One region of the Cobetia sp. BL01 genome, then DNA from elsewhere that is predicted to be linked to it. Evidence: riboswitches for the same ligand, from Rfam matches in the RefSeq annotation. Region 1 holds a riboswitch; the other holds the start of a gene.
The links. A riboswitch is a leader RNA that binds a small molecule or an ion and turns the genes downstream of it on or off. The one in region 1 is predicted to bind thiamine pyrophosphate.
Positions count from the first base shown of each region.

Region 2: linked by a shared signal. The riboswitch ahead of ACZYGA_RS13810 (ABC transporter ATP-binding protein) and the one ahead of tenA (thiaminase II) in region 1 are both predicted to bind thiamine pyrophosphate.

Region 1 covers NZ_JBVBEE010000001.1:570,385-578,773, forward strand. Annotated here, with positions in the region: gene ACZYGA_RS02440 (lysophospholipid acyltransferase family protein) at 1-95, shown strand, start outside; gene ACZYGA_RS02445 (PQQ-dependent sugar dehydrogenase) at 221-1,525, shown strand; gene ACZYGA_RS02450 (hypothetical protein) at 1,637-1,852, opposite strand; partial or broken gene ACZYGA_RS02455 (glycosyltransferase) at 1,767-2,057, shown strand; gene ACZYGA_RS02460 (hypothetical protein) at 2,239-2,478, shown strand; gene ACZYGA_RS02465 (TIGR04282 family arsenosugar biosynthesis glycosyltransferase) at 2,522-3,214, shown strand; TPP riboswitch at 3,367-3,505, shown strand; gene tenA (thiaminase II) at 3,649-4,308, shown strand; TPP riboswitch at 4,499-4,639, shown strand; gene thiC (phosphomethylpyrimidine synthase ThiC) at 4,766-6,775, shown strand; gene ACZYGA_RS02480 (peptidylprolyl isomerase) at 6,906-7,184, opposite strand; gene ACZYGA_RS02485 (phasin family protein) at 7,385-7,753, opposite strand; gene ACZYGA_RS02490 (nuclease-related domain-containing protein) at 8,036-8,389, opposite strand, start outside.
Region 2 covers NZ_JBVBEE010000008.1:63,237-71,625, reverse strand. Annotated here, with positions in the region: gene ACZYGA_RS13815 (ABC transporter permease) at 1-763, opposite strand, end outside; gene ACZYGA_RS13810 (ABC transporter ATP-binding protein) at 760-1,512, opposite strand; TPP riboswitch at 1,574-1,687, opposite strand; gene ACZYGA_RS13805 (protein kinase family protein) at 1,813-2,772, shown strand; gene ACZYGA_RS13800 (potassium/proton antiporter) at 2,894-4,603, shown strand; gene ACZYGA_RS13795 (GGDEF domain-containing protein) at 4,802-5,932, shown strand; gene ACZYGA_RS13790 (DEAD/DEAH box helicase) at 6,007-7,218, opposite strand; tRNA gene ACZYGA_RS13785 (tRNA-Ser) at 7,393-7,483, opposite strand; tRNA gene ACZYGA_RS13780 (tRNA-Ser) at 7,680-7,770, opposite strand; gene ACZYGA_RS13775 (Bax inhibitor-1/YccA family protein) at 8,025-8,389, shown strand, end outside.

The sequences.
Region 1 (8,389 bases):
AGAAGCGCTTCTATCCCCGGGACGATTCCTGGCTTTCCCTCAAGGGCTGGCGCCGCCACCTCAAGTACCGCCGCCGCAACGCGAAGCGCTCCTGACTCTCCAGGGACAGGGCAGCACTGGCGCAAACCGGCACAAGCTTCCAGACTTTCCTGCACGGCGGCGAGCGATGCCAGTCGACTTGCCGAGGTAGCGGCGACAGGCCAGGGAGGCAGTGGAGCACATGAGCAAGCGCCAACAGGAAATCCGTGGATGCGCAAGCATCAGACAGCTGATGGGGACGGCGCTCATCGGCTGTCTCTGCGCGTCGTCTCCTGCCTGGAGCGAGGCAAGCAGCAACGACACCCTCGATGGCGAGACCTCTGCTCATGCCCCGACTCTGGCATTGCAGGCGGCAAGCTCGGTTCCCGAGGACGCCCCCTCCCTGAGGCTGCCACCAGGGGCCGGCATGACTCGGCTGGCATCGATTCAGGCACCTCGCATGCTGCACCTCACCGCTCACGATGAGGTGTTGATCGGCTCGCGGGCCGGCAAGCTCTACCGAGGCCAGCTGGCCGATGATGGCAGCCTCAAGCGCATGGAAGTGCTGGTCGAGCTGGAAGGCTATCCCCACTCTGCCGTCGTCCGCGATGCGCGCCTGTATGTCGCGACCACGGACGCCCTGCTGGTCGCGGACTACCATCCCGGGATCTCCCTTGCCCCGAGCGACTTCCAGCGCGTGATCGCGATTCCCGGCGGCGGTGGCCACAACTCGCGTACGCTGAGCCTGGGCCCTGACAATGGCCTGTATCTGGCGCTGGGGATCCAAGGCAACTGCTCCGATCAGTATCTGGCGGGCACCTCGCCTCGCTACCCACAGCAACAGCGCCGTGGGGGAGTGATGCGCCTTGAGGAAAGTGGCGAGCCTCCCGAGTGGCGGGCGTGGGCGAGTGGTCTGCGCAACCCCGTCGGCCTGGTCTGGCAGGCACTGGCGACAGGAGAGACGCGCCTGCTGGCCACCAACAACGGACCGGACCACTGGGGCTACGAGCATCCTCGCGAGCTGGTGGTCGCTGCCCGCGAAGGCAGCTTCCATGGCATGCCCTGGTATCAGTGGATCGATGGCCGCTGGCAGGCAGATGATTGCATCACGAGCGATTCACCGCGCGAACGTGACGAGATTGCACCGCCACTGGCCGAGATCCCCGCTCGCAGTGCGCCGATGGGTATCGCGGTGGTGCCGCCTGGGCATCCATTGGCTGCTGACATGGATGTCGTGGTGGCAGTCCACGGCAGCTGGGGCACGGCACCGTCCGGCAAAGCGTGGGGAGACCCCGCCAGTCGTCGTGAGCCTCGCCTGCTGGGCCTCAAGCTGGCGACGCCAGACACTGAAGCACACCTAGTGCCGGTACTGACCGGCCTGCAGGATGCCGCCAGCGGCGAGCGCTGGATACGCCCACTGGATGTAGCATTCGGCAAGGATGGCAGCCTCTACCTGACCAGCGATACCGGAGCCTCAGGACTCTATCGGATCACCTTCTCTCAATGACCTCCAGCCGCCTCTGACTCGACACGGCGGCTCACGCGTTGATTCTTCGCCCAAGCGTTGAGCGAGCGTCTCGACGCTCTGCATCCATGGGGTGATCACATGCGTATGCTCTCAGGACGACGCCATCGCCGGAGCCTGCGCCATGACAAAGCCCTCCATCTTCTCGCCAGTTGCCAGCCCTGCCCCCAGGGCTGTCCGTTCGGGCAGCGCCCTGACGCGCCCCCCGTGGCTGAGCATCATCATGCCAGTCCACAATGAGGCATCCGGTATCGTCTCGGCCTTGATCGCCTTGAGCCCAATGCGCGCGAGCGGGGATTGCGAGGTCATCGTGGTCGATGGCGGCTCCACGGATACTACCCGCGAGCTGGCAACGCCGCTGTGCGATCGCTGCCTGAGCAGTGATCCGGGCCGGGCAACGCAGATGAACGCCGGTGCCTCTCAGGCTCGTGGTCAATGGCTGCTGTTCCTGCATGCCGACACGCGCCTGCCGGCACATGTCCTCTCGGTACTGTCAGAGACCCTCGCCGAGCATCGCGAGTGCGACTGGGGTCGCTTCGATGTCGACATCGAAGGAGATTCTCCGCTGCTGCCCGTGATCGCCATGCTGATGAATCTGCGCTCGCGCCTGACCAGCATCAGCACAGGTGATCAGACCCAGTTCGTACGACGCTCCACCTTCGAGGCCATCGAGGGCTTTCCCGTCGTGCCCCCTGATGGAGGACATCCAGCTGAGCGTCAGGCTCAAGCGACTGACCTCGCCGCTGAACCTCTCCGCCAGAGTCACCACCAGTGGAAGACGCTGGGAAACCCATGGCGTCTGTCGCACCATCCTCAAGATGTGGGGGCTGCGCCTGGCAGCCTGGGGTGGCGTATCTCCTGTCCGTCTGGCGCGCCTCTATGGATATGGTGCCGCCGCTCAGGCCTGCGAACAGCGTGGCTTGCCTCATGCCTGAAGCCTCGCTTGCTGGCAGGGAAACCGACACGGCCGCGTATGACATGCGCCCGACGCTCATCATCTTCGGCCGCCTGCCACTGGCCGGACAATGCAAGACGCGGCTGATCCCTGCCCTCGGTCCCGAGGGGGCGGCACGCCTCTACTCGCGCATGCTGCGCAGAATCGTTCAGCAGGCCTGCGCCTCACGCCTCGGCAAGGTGGTCGTGATGCTGACTCCCTCCCCCGAGCACGCTCGGCAGCAACCTGAGCTGGCAGCCCTGCTGACGGAACTTGAGGATCAGTGGCGTGCAGAGAGCATGGCGGCACATGGCAGGCGGATCACGCTCGAGGCACAGCCACAGGGTGGGCTTGGGGAGCGCATGCATCAGGCCATGCTGCGCCACCTGCCCGCAGGCCCCGTGCTGCTGATGGGCTCTGACCTGCCCGCATTGGACAGTCAACGTCTGCGCGAGGCGGCGCGGTGCCTGCATGACCATGAGGCGGTGCTGCAGCCCAGCGAAGACGGGGGATACGGATTGATTGGCCTGAAAGCAGCCTGCCCGGCGGCCTTCCAGCTGGATCACTGGAGCCATGCCGACGTGAGCCGGGAGACTCTTGCACTGCTGGCTCAGGCAGGCAGAAGCGTCGGTTGCCTGCCTGTCAGCTGGGATGTCGATGAGCCTCACGATCTGGTGCGCCTGAGGCGACACTTCCCAGCCCTGATGGCGAACCTCTCCTCCTGTCAGCCTGCATGACATCTTTCCTGCAGCGCATGACACGCTTCCCGCATCGCAGGAAGCCCTTTCAGCATCGCAGAAGGCCTCCCAAAGTCGCATGGGTTTTAGGGCGGCAGAGGCTTTTCCTGCACCGCAGGACTGTTACACTCGAGATATCGTGACGTCTGAGTCACAGCTTGACGGGGTGCCGGTAAGACCGGCTGAGATGTCATTCGCACTGTTCGAGGCCTTGCATCGAGGTGCGTGAATGACGATCCCGCCGAACCTGATCCGGTTAGTACCGGCGTAGGGATCAAGCGCGAAGTGTTGCCGCACATCATCTTCACCTCTTCCAGGTGAACGCCGCACCTCCCCCCGCTTTTTCCCTGCAGATTGCCGGACCTGACCACGCTCGAGCCAGACCTTTGCCACTCCATCACGGATTGGCAGCACGCTCACCGAGGGATGCGTCGATGCCCAGCTTTTCAGACCTGACCAGTGCCTGCGCCGAGGAATGGCGCGACTATCTCGAGCATGACTTCGTTCGCCAGCTCGGGGAAGGTCGTCTGCCAGAGGAGTCCTTCCGCCATTACCTGCAGCAGGACTACCTGTTCCTGATCCACTTCGCGCGCGCCTGGGCGCTGGCCGCCTACAAGAGCCGCACCCTCGCGGAGCTGCGTCAGGCCACGGCCAGTCTCGACACCATCCTCAATACCGAGCTCGATCTGCATATCGGCTACTGCAGCGAGTGGGGCATCAGCGAGGATGACCTGAGTGAGCTGCCGGAATCGCGTGCCACCCTGGCCTATACCCGTTACGTACTGGATTGCGGCCAGCGCGGCGACCTGCTCGATCTGCACGTGGCGCTCGCGCCTTGCCTGATCGGCTACGGCGAGATCGCCGAGTGGCTGCTGGATCAGGACACCACCGAGATCGAGGACAATCCGTACGCGGACTGGATCGCGATGTACTCCAGCGATGACTTCAAGGAAGCGGTGGACGCCGAACGTGAATGGCTGGACGCTCGGCTCTCGGAGGTCTCGGAGCGCCGGCTGGGCGAACTGGTGGATGTCTTCCGCGATGCGACACGTCTCGAGATCGACTTCTGGCAGATGGGCCTTGATCGCGACTGATCCGTGGCAGGCCGTCGCCTGACAGGCCGCACCAGCGCGAACGGAAGACACACCGATTTTCATCGGCCTGGGGACGTGGTCCTCTCGCCAATCATTCAGACACACCACAGGCCATCAGAGCCTGAATGCGAGCACGATGATCTGGGCCAACACTACGCTCAGCACAGGTCATGCCCGCATTGAACTCTGAGCACGCTTGACGGGGTGCCGGTGGAACCGGCTGAGATCCTGCATGCATCACCTCGCCGCCAAATGGGCGAGGCTGCCAGCAAGGGGTCCCGTGGAACCTGAACCGGTTAGGACCGGCGTAGGAATCAAGCTGATGGTCAGCCGCTGCCCGCGGCCGCCTCGCTCCCGGGCCACCTGTTGGCAAGGAGTCGGCGATGGCCATCCTCTCCCTGCGCACGGTCTTCCCATGATGACGTCTGCCGTGACGTCGCCCTTTGAGGAGACCTGCATGAGCACTACCCCCACGACTCAAGATCCGCAAGCCACCAACGCCGCAGAACCGTCGCTCGCCCCCCAGCCTGAGGCTGCGCCGAAGGCGCGCGCACGTGCTGGTCGCAAGGATGGCAGTCGCCATCTCGCCAGTGAAGCCCGCGTCGACGCCGCCGCCATCGCGCCGCTGAGCGGCTCGCGCAAGATCTACATCGAAGGCTCTCGCCCGGACATCCGCGTGCCCATGCGCGAGATCGGCTGCTCGCCGACCCAGACCTCCAACAGTCTGGAAGAGAATCCGCCGATCGTCGTCTACGATACCTCCGGTCCCTACACCGACCCGGCGGTCGAGATCGACATTCGTCGCGGGCTGGCGCCACTGCGCGAGAAGTGGATCGAGGAGCGCGGCGATACCGAACAGCTCAATCAGCTGAGCAGCGAATATGGTCGCGTGCGCCAGGCCGACCTGCGCCTGTCGTCCCTGCGTTTCGAGCTGGACCACCGCCCGCGTCGTGCCCTGCCGGGCAAGAATGTCACCCAGCTGCACTATGCGCGCCAGGGCATCATCACGCCGGAGATGGAGTACATCGCGATTCGCGAGAATCAGCGTCGTATCGCGCTGCGTGAGGAATATCAGGGCAGCGACTCCGTCGAGAGCATTCTGGGCCACCAGCACCCGGGTCACAGCTTCGGCGCCAACCTGCCCGACGAGATCACCGCCGAATTCGTGCGTGAGGAAGTCGCGCGTGGCCGCGCCATCATTCCCGCCAACATCAATCACCCGGAAAGCGAGCCGATGATCATCGGCCGCAACTTCCTGGTGAAGGTCAACGGCAACCTGGGCAACTCGGCGGTCACCTCCTCCATCGAGGAGGAGGTCGACAAGATGACCTGGGCGATCCGCTGGGGTTCCGACACCGTCATGGACCTCTCGACCGGCGCCAACATCCACGAGACCCGTGAATGGATTCTGCGCAATTCTCCCGTGCCCATCGGCACGGTGCCGATCTATCAGGCGCTGGAGAAGGTCGATGGCGTGGCCGAGAATCTTGATTGGGAGATCTTCCGCGACACGCTGATCGAGCAGGCCGAGCAAGGCGTCGACTACTTCACCATCCACGCCGGCGTCCTGCTGCGCTATGTGCCGCTGACCGCCAGCCGCGTGACCGGCATCGTCTCGCGCGGTGGCTCCATCATGGCCAAGTGGTGTCTGGCGCATCACGAGGAAAGCTTCCTCTATCGCCACTTCGAGGACATCTGCGAGATCTGCAAGGCCTACGACATCAGCCTGTCACTGGGCGATGGCCTGCGCCCGGGCTCGGTGGCCGATGCCAATGACGCCGCCCAGTTCGGCGAGCTCGAGACGCTCGGCGAGCTGACGAAGATCGCCTGGCAGCACGATGTCCAGGTCATGATCGAAGGTCCGGGTCACGTGCCGATGCACCTGATCAAGGAGAACATGGACAAGCAGCTCAGCGAGTGCGACGAGGCGCCCTTCTACACCCTCGGCCCGCTGACCACCGACATCGCCCCGGGCTACGACCACATCACCTCCGGCATCGGTGCCGCGATGATCGGCTGGTTCGGCTGCGCCATGCTCTGCTACGTGACCCCCAAGGAGCACCTGGGACTGCCCAACAAGGACGACGTCAAGACTGGCATCATCACCTACAAGATCGCCGCGCATGCCGCGGACCTGGCCAAGGGGCATCCGGGCGCGCAACGTCGTGACAATGCACTCTCCAAGGCACGCTTCGAGTTCCGCTGGGAAGACCAGTTCAATCTGGGCCTTGACCCGGACACCGCGCGCAGCTTCCACGACGAGACGCTGCCCAAGGATTCGGCCAAGGTCGCCCACTTCTGCTCCATGTGCGGGCCGAAGTTCTGCTCGATGAAGATCACCCAGGAAGTCCGCGACTACGCCAACGAACACGGCCTGACCGGTGACGCCGACAGCGTGATGGCCGGCATGCAGGAGCAGGCTGACAAGTTCAAGCGCGAAGGCAGCCAGCTCTATCAGGAGGTATAGGTAGAGGGATTGGCGCACGAAAGGCTGACGTGCTGAGCCGCACGAAAAACGCCCCGACCATCACTGGTCGGGGCGTTTTCAATGGCTTGCTGCCAACCACTCATGACGTGTCATGAGCGTGATCCAGAGATCACGTGCGGCTGGTGACTTCCAGCAGGTGATAACCGAACTGGGTCTTCACCGGGCCCTGCACGGTGTTGATCGGTGCGCTGAACACGACTTCGTCGAATTCCTTGACCATCATGCCCGGGCCGAAGGCGCCCAGGTCACCGCCACTGCGACCGGACGGGCAGGAGGAGTGCTCGCGAGCGGCATCAGCGAAATCGCGGCCGTTCTCGATTTCGGTCTTGAGAGCTGCACACTGTTCTTCGCTGGAAACGAGAATATGACGCGCTGTGGCCTGTGCCATGTCTATCACCTGTCACTGATCGAATAAATGCCGCCGGCAATCACCGGCGGCGTGGCAGCACATTGTGGCCCAAGGCAGCGCTCGCCGCTAGCGTCGCGCGCCTCCCCACCTCCCCAGCGATGCCTCAGACGCGCGAACGCCCACCCGGAAGACCGGATGGGCGTTGTAGACGCTCGCCTGAGAGCGTCAGCAGCAGTCGCTTACTTGGCGACTTTCTGCATGGCCTCGGAGGCGGACTTGGCATTGTTCTCTGCCAGTTCCTGACCTTTCTTGGCGTATTCCTGGTTCAGCTCGACCACCTTCTGGGTGTCGTTCTGAAGCTTCTCGCCCAGAGACTTGACCGTCTCCTGCTGTTCCTTGACGAAGTTCTTCAGGCCTTCGCTGTCCTTGATCTCGAGCATGGAACGCGCCTGCGCCATGGAGGTGTCAACGTAGGACTTGGTCAGATCCATCTGAGCGCTGACCAGCTTCTCGCTGTAATCGAGGCTCAGGGCGCTGAAAGCACGCAGCGGAGCGAAGAACATGTCGTCGAACTGCTGAGTGGTCTTCTCAAGATTGGTGTTGAACATGGGGCACCCTCCAGGGTTTGGCATCACACGGAAAATGAAGCGGAGCTTTGCTCCGTTGGCTACCAGGACTGAACCAAGCTTGTGAGCCATGAGGTCGAGATCTCACTGCAAGCCAGCATTCTCGACAGGTTCCATCCTCGCTGCAGTGCAGCATAAGCCACCTCTTGCTGCACTGCAACATCAGGAGCGCAATATTGATCAACCACCTTGCCCTGCGAGTCTGCTGCCGGGCTGACTGCCCTCTCGCCTAGAGACGTCAAGCCCCTGAATGACATGAAGATTTCAGTCGCTCGCACGGCATCGCTGGCACAACATCCTGTCACCCAGCAATTCGCGCTGACCCTCGCTACGACATAACGCCACACTGGCCTTGGACAACCAGCGACGACACTCATCACAACGTGGCTGCAGGTATTGCATCTCATCATGGCCAGACGCCATGCCACGATGGCCGTGCGACACGTCAGAGGCTTTCGCGCCAGCGGAGGACACGCCCTGCAGCCTCACGTCAGAAACTGAAGGCTGCCAGTCCTGAGCCTGCAAGCCGTGGCACGTGGACGAGGGCATGGTCTGCACCATGCCGGACATCAGTGTCTGGAAAGAGGATGAGGTGGCCTTTGGAGGAGTGGCCCGGCG
Region 2 (8,389 bases), on a different contig from region 1:
TCAAACGGGTCAGGCGATCCCGATGCCAGGGCATCAGGCGACGCAGCAGGGCATCCAGCGTGAAATACAGCAGCAGCGAAAAGGCGACCAGCACCAGCAGGGCGGCGAACATCAGGTCGATTTCCATGCGGGCATTGGCATTGAGCATCAGATAGCCGAGGCCCTGACTTGCGCCGGCCCACTCACCGATGACGGCCCCGATGGGGGCGGCTGTCGCTGCCATGCGCACGCCGGAGGCCAATGCCGGCAGCGCGGCGGGCAGTTGGACATGCAGCAGCAGTCGCCACGGGCTGGCACCCAGGGTATGGGCGAGATCCAGCCAGCCCTGAGGGGTCTGGCGCAGGCCGTCGTAGCCGGTGGAGGCCACGGGGAAATAGATGATCAGCGTGGCCATCACGACCTTGGAGAGCATGTCATAGCCCAGCCACAGCACCAGCAGTGGAGCGATCGCGAACAGCGGGATCACCTGGCTGATCAGCAGCAATGGCAGCAGGGTGCGCCGCAGACGGGGGATGAACGCCAGTGCCAGCGCGGTGCTCAGTCCGAGAAGGACCCCCAGTACCAGCCCGCCAAGAATCTCGGCGAAGGTGATGCCGGCGTGGTGTGCCAGCATCGGAGCCTGACGGACCAGCACCTCCGCGACTGCCAGTGGCGCTGGCAGGATGTAGGGCGGCACGGCCGTGGTGATGATCACCAGTTGCCAGAGTCCCAGCAGGACGGCGGCGCTGATGGCGAGATGACGCAGGGCATGCAGGCGTTTCATTGCGTCTCCTCGCCGTCGCGCAGGCGTGTGATCAATTCGGACTGGGCCTGCTGCAGGGCGGGCAGGTCCAGCGGCACCGGGCGAGGCGGCGAGAGCCCCGGCAAGCGGTCGAGCACTGCCCCCTGCTGGCTGTCGCGGCCCGGACGCAGCACTAGCAGTTGGTCGGCCAGGCGCAACGCCTCGAGCGGGTCATGCGTGACCATCAGCACGGTGCGTCCGTCCAGCAGCCGGCTGGCGAGATCATGCAGTTCGAGTCGCGTGATGGCGTCCACTGCGGAGAAGGGTTCATCCATCATCACCACCGGAGCCTGCTGATAGAGCGTTCGCGCCAATGCAACGCGTTGGCGTTGCCCGCCGGAGAGGGAGTCTGGCCAGGCCTGCTCGCGCCCCTCCAGACCCACCGCTGCCAGCAGTTCGCGGGCCCGCTCGGTATCGCGGGGGCGACGATGGAGGTCATCTCCCAGACACAGATTGTCCAGCACCCGGCGCCAGGGCAGCAGCAGGTCCTGCTGCGCCATCCAGGCGACGCGACCCGCCAGTGGCTTGCCGTCATCGGTGGTGAGTTCCAGCGTGTGATGGTCGGGCATCTCGAGGCCGGCCAGCAGGCGCAGCAGTGAGCTCTTGCCACAGCCCGAGCGGCCCAGCAGGGCCGTCCAGCTTCCGGCATCCAGACGCGCCGACAGATCACGAAACAGCGTATGGCTGGCGTAATCGATGCGAGCGTTGTTGAGGGAGAGTCCCAGCGACACAGTGTCATCCGTGGTCAGGCGGCATGCCGAGGGGAGGAAGCACGCAGGGCGCCTGACGCTTGGGCAGGTGACCGGAATTCCCTCCGCCGGTATCAACCGGATCAGGTTCCAGGGGTTGCCATGCGACGTGACGCATCGGCTCTCAGCCCACTTTCGGGCACCCCCATCCAGGCCGACAGTGTACCGTCACCTGCCCGCCGGTTGCATCCCTGCCATCGTCGGGGTGGCTGTCGTGTGGCTATGCTGCATGGCCCGGTGTTGGGTATGCTATCGAGGTATCGCAGCCTCAAGGAGATCAACATGCCTGATACCCCGGATCTCTCGACCTGCTCCAGCGGTTATCCCGTGCCACCGCGGCGACCCGTGATGCCAGACGCGACATCCGTGCCCAATGGCTGGCCGGAGGATGCGCTGACTCGCCGTCTTTCCACCTATCTGGGGCATGCGCTGGAGCCGCTGGCACTTGCCTGGCCGGATAGTGCCAACTGGTTGTGGCGACAGCGTGGCGGCACCCCCGGCCTGATCAAGCTGGCGCGGACCGGCCCGGATCACGACCCCTTCTGGCGAGCGATGCGCGGTGTCTTCGGCGCCGATCGCTGGGCGCAACCTGAGGCCCTGACACGGCTGGCGGGCGCGTTGCCGGCGCGTTTGCCCATCCCTCCGCTGCCGCTGACCTATCTGGGACGTCTCGATGGCGCGCCCGTCTGGCATCTGCCGTGGTCCAGCGGTCAGCCCAGTGATCTCAGTGACACCTTCTGTGAGTTGCTGGGAGATCAGGTCGGGCGGCTGCATCAGGACACCGTGTCCGGCTTTGGTCAGCCCCTTGCCCAGCCCATGCCGTTGCTGCATTGGAATGCCCGCGTGACGCGTTTTCTCGCGCGCCATCCCCTGTCCCACGAGCTGGGGGACCTGCCATCACGCACCTTCTCGCATCCCGCTCGCGCCGTCTGGAGTCTGCCGGACCTGCGCGCGGACCAATATCTGTGCGCCGCCACCGGCTGGGTATGGAGCGACTGGGAGGCACTGGTGTGGGCTCCGATCGAGTTCGACTGGGCACTGATCGAGTTGTTGCTGGAGACGCCGAGTCAGCGTGAGGCCTTCCTCGCCGGTTATTCGCGTCATGGGCGCATGGTCGATATCGACGGTCAGCGTGAGCTGTGCCGAGCCCTGTTGTGGGCGATGGAAGCCTTCGGTCCGACCCGCTACGCCGAGCTGGCGGCAGCCCCGGCCTGGGTGTCGCCGAGAAGCCTGACATGTTGATCGCAAGTCCATGAATATTTGAGAAATTTCTCTGCAGCCTCGTCGCTGACATGGAATACTGTCTCTGGGCCGTCGCAGACGTGATTCGAGACTTGGTGCCGGGAATGGCGGGGGAGCACACGTGGTAGAGAATCTGAACTATTACTTCTTGCTGGCGGGCATGCTCATCGCCTTGAGCGTGCTGGCAAGTCGGGTCTCGGCTCGTCTCGGCATGCCCCTGCTGTTGCTGTTCCTGGGACTCGGCATGCTGGCGGGGGAGGATGGCGTGCTCGGCATCCAGTTCGATGATGCCTCTACCGCGTACCTGATCGGCAATCTGGCGTTGGCACTCATTCTGCTCGATGGCGGTCTGCGCACCCGTCTCTCGACCTTCCGCGCGGGTCTCAAGCCGGCATTGGTGCTGGCGACCGTCGGGGTCTTCATGACCAGCGGGCTGGTGGGGCTGCTGGCCATGTGGCTGTTTGACCTCACCCTGATCGAAGGCCTGCTGGTCGGGGCCATCGTCGGCTCTACCGACGCCGCGGCGGTCTTCTCGCTACTGGGCGGGCAGGGGGTGCACCTCAACGAGCGGGTCGGGGCGACGCTGGAGATCGAGTCCGGTACCAACGACCCGATGGCCATCTTCCTCACCATCACTCTGGCCGAGATACTGACCGGACAGCTGTCGGGGGTCGCCGCCGGACTCATGAGCTTCGCGCTGCAGTTCGGGGTCGGCGCGGGCATGGGGATCGCCGGTGGCTGGTTGATCGCCCGTCTGATGCGCTATCTGGATCTGGCGCCCGGCCTCTATTCCCTGCTGGCGCTGGCGCTGGGCCTGAGTCTGTTCGCGACGACCAATGAGCTCGGTGGCAGTGGCTTCCTGGCCATCTATCTGTGTGGCCTGATGATCGGCAATCATCCGGGGCGCCACCTCGAACACATCCTGCCGGTGCATGACGGACTGGCCCACCTGTCCCAGATCGTGCTGTTCCTGATGCTGGGTCTGCTGGTCTCACCCTCCACGATGCTGCAGTTCGCGCTGCCGGCCGCCATTCTGAGTGTGGCGCTGATCCTGTTCGTGCGCCCCCTGGCCGTGATCCTGTGTCTCAAGCCTTTCTTCCGCTTCCGCTGGCGAGAGCTGTGGTTCATCAGCTGGGTCGGGTTGAGGGGGGCGGTGCCGATCGTGCTGGCGATCTTCCCGGTGATCACCGGGGTCGAGAATGCCGGCGTCTACTTCAATGTCGCCTTCTTCGTGGTGATCATCTCGCTGCTGGTGCAGGGCTCGTCGCTGGCTCCCATGGCGCGCAAGCTCAGGGTGGTGGTGCCGCCGGGCGCACAGCCCAGCCGCCGCAATCTGCTGGGCATCATGCCCGTCAACGATTACGAGATGCTGGTCTACCGGGTCGACAACACGGCGCTGGAAGGCGTGGCATTGCGCATGCTGCGCTTCCCCTCCGGGGCCAAGGTCGGGGCACTGTTCCGCAACAAGGTGCTGATCCATCCCAAGGGCAGCACCTGTCTGCATCAGAAGGACGTGCTGTGCGTCGTCGGTCGCTCCTGTGATGTGCCAAGCCTCAATCGCATGTTCAATGGCGAGAGTCTGCAGCATGAACAGCGCGCCTTCTTCGGCACCTTCACCCTGGAAGGGGATGCCAACATGCAGGATATCGCCGATGTCTACGGACTGACGCTCTCTCAGGGCGAGCAGCACCTGACCATCGCCGAGTTCATCACCCGCAGAGTCGGCGGGGTGCCGGTGGTCGGGGATGATGTCGACTGGCATGGCATTCACTGGGTGGTGAATGAGGTCGAGGGCAATCGCATCACCAAGGTGGGGCTGCGCCTGCATTGACGCGGTTCTTTGCGTCGTGGCCCGGTTCTGCCTGTCGTGACGCCAGGCTGGCTCGGCGCTTGGTGGCGGGTTTATGCATTGCGTGTAATGTGCTGATCTCCTTTCGACTGAGGGATGACGTACCCTTGGCTCGTCAGGCCTTTACCCGCCTGGTCTGGCTGGCCACGAATGGTGGTCAGCAGCCAAGGAGATAGTCTCATGGGCAGTCCACATCCACACCTTGCGCGCTGGCTGTTGCGATTCGAGGATTTCCCACCAGGCCTCACCGAGGACGAGAAGACCTTCCACGCCACCTTCAATGTGGTGTATGTGCTCGCGATAGCGAGTCACCTGCTGTATGCCGGTCTGATGCTCTGGCTGGGAGAGATGGGCATTCTGGCGCTGGATCTGGGCATGCTGGTGGTGGACCTTGTCTGTCTGCAGCTGCATCGCGCGCGCCGAGAGGTACTGGCCGCCAACCTGCTGGCATTGGGTACCTGTGCCCAGATAAGTCTGTCCCTGGGCTATTTCGGTCCAGCCCCCGGTTTCGATTATTTCTATTTCGGTGCGCTGCTGTGCATCTACTGCATTCGCATGCCCTTCACGCGACGTCTGCTGCTGTGTCTCATCTGCCTGAGCATGCCGCTGCTGGCCTATGTCGTGTTGATGTTCCAGGGGGTGGCCAATCCGCTGCCGCCCGGGTGGGCATTCGCGTTCCGACTGATCAATCTCTGCGTTCTGACCGTGTTCTTCACCCTCGTGCTGGTACAGATGGGGTGGTCGGCGGATCGCTTGCGCCAGCGTTTCGAGTCACGCGAGCGGTTCGATGAGTTGACCGGGGCGCTGAGTCGCGCGGAACTGATCGACAAGGGGCGTGAGATGTTGATGGGAACACAGCCCATCAGCGTGATGATGGTGGATGTCGACCACCTGGGGCTGATCAACGAGACCTGGGGACGCGCGGCGGGCGACCAGGTGCTCAAGGAGCTGGTGAAGCGCATGCGCAGTATCCTGCGCGGAGAGGATCTGATCGGTCGCTATGGCGGGGAGGAGTTCGTGCTGCTGAGTCCGCGGCTGCATGGTGAGCGCGCCGACCAGGTGGCGGAGCGTCTGTGCAAGGGGGCCTCGGCATTGCCCTTCGTCATCAATGACGGCATCAACAGTCTCGATGTCAGTCTCTCGATCGGCGTCGCCCAGCGCCAGTCGGGGGACAAGGATCTGGAAAGCCTGATCGCCAAGGCGGACGTCAACCTGTTCCGCGCCAAGCGCGAAGGCTGCAATCGTTTCGTCAGCGACAACCAGCTGGGGCCGGTATCGCGCAGCAGCGAATCTCACGGCAGCAGGTCGTGAGGCGATGATCAGCAGTGAGAGCGACAGTGGAGGAGGTTCCACTGTCGCGGTGTCGCGTACGGTGCGCGAATGGCTCAGCGCTTGCCGGCAGGTCGGCGGCGAGCGCGGGCCGGCTTGCGTGGCAGCGGGTCCATCGTCGAGGCGGGCACGGCGAGTCCGGGCTCGAACCCTTCGATCACCACACGCTCGATGAAGTTGCCCAGATGCTGCTCGATGGCGCACAGGTTGCGGAAATCATCACGCGATACCAGTGAGATGGCTTCACCGCTTGCCCCGGCGCGTCCGGTGCGTCCGATACGGTGCACATAGTTCTCTGCCTCATCCGGCAGGTCATAGTTGACCACCCGCTGCAGGTCATCGATGTCGATGCCGCGCGCCGCGACGCCCGTCGCCACCAGAAATGGCACCTTGCCTGCCTTGAAGTCTGCCAGCAGCTGCTCGCGGACCGCCTGGCTGCGTCCGCTGTGGAAGGATTCGGCGCCAATGCCGCGCTTCTCCAGCTGGCTGACCAGCTTGGCCGCACCGCGCTTGGTCTCGATGAAGATCAGCGCCTGCTGCCACTCGCCACTCTGGATCAGGTGGCTGAGCAACGCGGATTTGAATTCCTTGTCGACCGTGATCAGGCTCTGGGTGATCTCGGGAGCGCTGGTGTTTTCCGGCGCGATGGAAATCTCCACGGCGTCCGTCACCGCCGTTCTGGCCAGCATGCGTACCTGGGTCGACAGAGTGGCGGAGAACAGCAGATTCTGACGTTGGCTGGGCAGTTTCTCGACGATCTTGTTGATGTCGGCGATGAAGCCCATGTCGAGCATGCGGTCAGCTTCATCGATGACGAGGGTGCGTGTCTCGTCGAGATGGATCGCGCGTCGGGTCAACATGTCGAGAAGACGCCCTGGCGTCGCGACCAGAATGTCCACGCCTTCGATCAGGCGCTGTTGCTGCGGGGCGATGTCCACGCCGCCATACATCGCCATGGAGCTGAGCGTGAGATGTGCGGCATATTGGCGGATGTTGTCTTCCACCTGGATGGCCAGCTCACGCGTCGGCGTCAGGATGACGGCATGCACTCGCTTGGCGCGGACCTCGGGGGCGTCTATCAGTTGTTGCAGCAGGGGCAGCACGAAGCTTGCCGTCTTGCCGGTGCCGGTCTGCGCGGCGGCCATCAGGTTGTCGCCGGCCAGCACGACGGGAATCGCCTGCGCCTGAATCGGGGTCGGGGTCTGATAACCCTGCTCGGTAACAGCCTTGACGATGGGGTCGCTCAATCCAAGGGCGGAAAATGGCATGGTGTCTCGATTTTTCAAGGGGAGGAGGGATTGTACGACCACGGGGTGTCGCAAGGCGTTGAGTGATCCATTGTACCTCCCCGGGAGGATGCCATGAGGAATGGCCACTGCAGGCAGGTGTGCAATGAAAAAGCCCCGTCTACCTGAAGTAGACGGGGCTTTCGGAATTCAAGGTGGTGGAGGGACAGGGATTCGAACCCTGGGTAGGCTATTAACCTACGCCGGTTTTCAAGACCGGTGCATTCAACCGCTCTGCCATCCCTCCGACTCACGGAGCGAAATACTACCGAAACTGATGAGAATAGCAAGAGGTGGGCGAAGAAAAATCTTCGGAAAAGCCATCGCGGACAATCACTTGCGGTGATCATCAAACACCCTTGAGCGCTGCCGGCTGCCAGGCGACAGGGTGAGCACGAAAAAGCCCCGCCTACCTGAAGTAGACGGGGCTTTTGGAATCAAGGTGGTGGAGGGACAGGGATTCGAACCCTGGGTAGGCTATTAACCTACGCCGGTTTTCAAGACCGGTGCATTCAACCGCTCTGCCATCCCTCCGACTCACGGGATGAAATACTACGGATTTCTCTGGCCGCGTCAAGGACTTGGGGTGAATTTCCTTTCCGTTCAGATGCTTGAAAGGTAGCGAGTGCCACACTGTGCGGGGAGAGCGAGGATGAGGTTGCCTTTTGCGCGCTGGATAGTTGCATGAAACGGGCTTTTCATCGTCCTGTCTCTTGATTAGGGAAACCCCGACGGGCATGCTGGGGTCAATTCGATGCATCCATCGTAGCAACCTGAGGATAGACACCATGGCTAACAGCTCCTGGCAGGTCTCGCAGGATACCGCGAGCCGCTCACTCAGTACCCACCGGGTACTGCGCAACACTTACATGATGCTGGCGATGACGCTGCTGTTCTCTGCGCTCACCGCTGGCGTGGCGATGAGCATGGGCGTGGGCCGCATGAACATCTTCGTGCTGCTGATCGGTGCCTACGGTCTGATGTTCCTGGTCCACAAGACCGCGAATTCCACCGCCGGCATCTTCGCGACCTTCGCCTTCACCGGCTTCATGGGCTTCACGCTCGGCCCGGTGCTCAATGCCTACCTGAGCATGCCCAACGGCGCTCAGCTGGTGATGACGGCACTCGGCATGACAGGCATCACCTTTGCCGG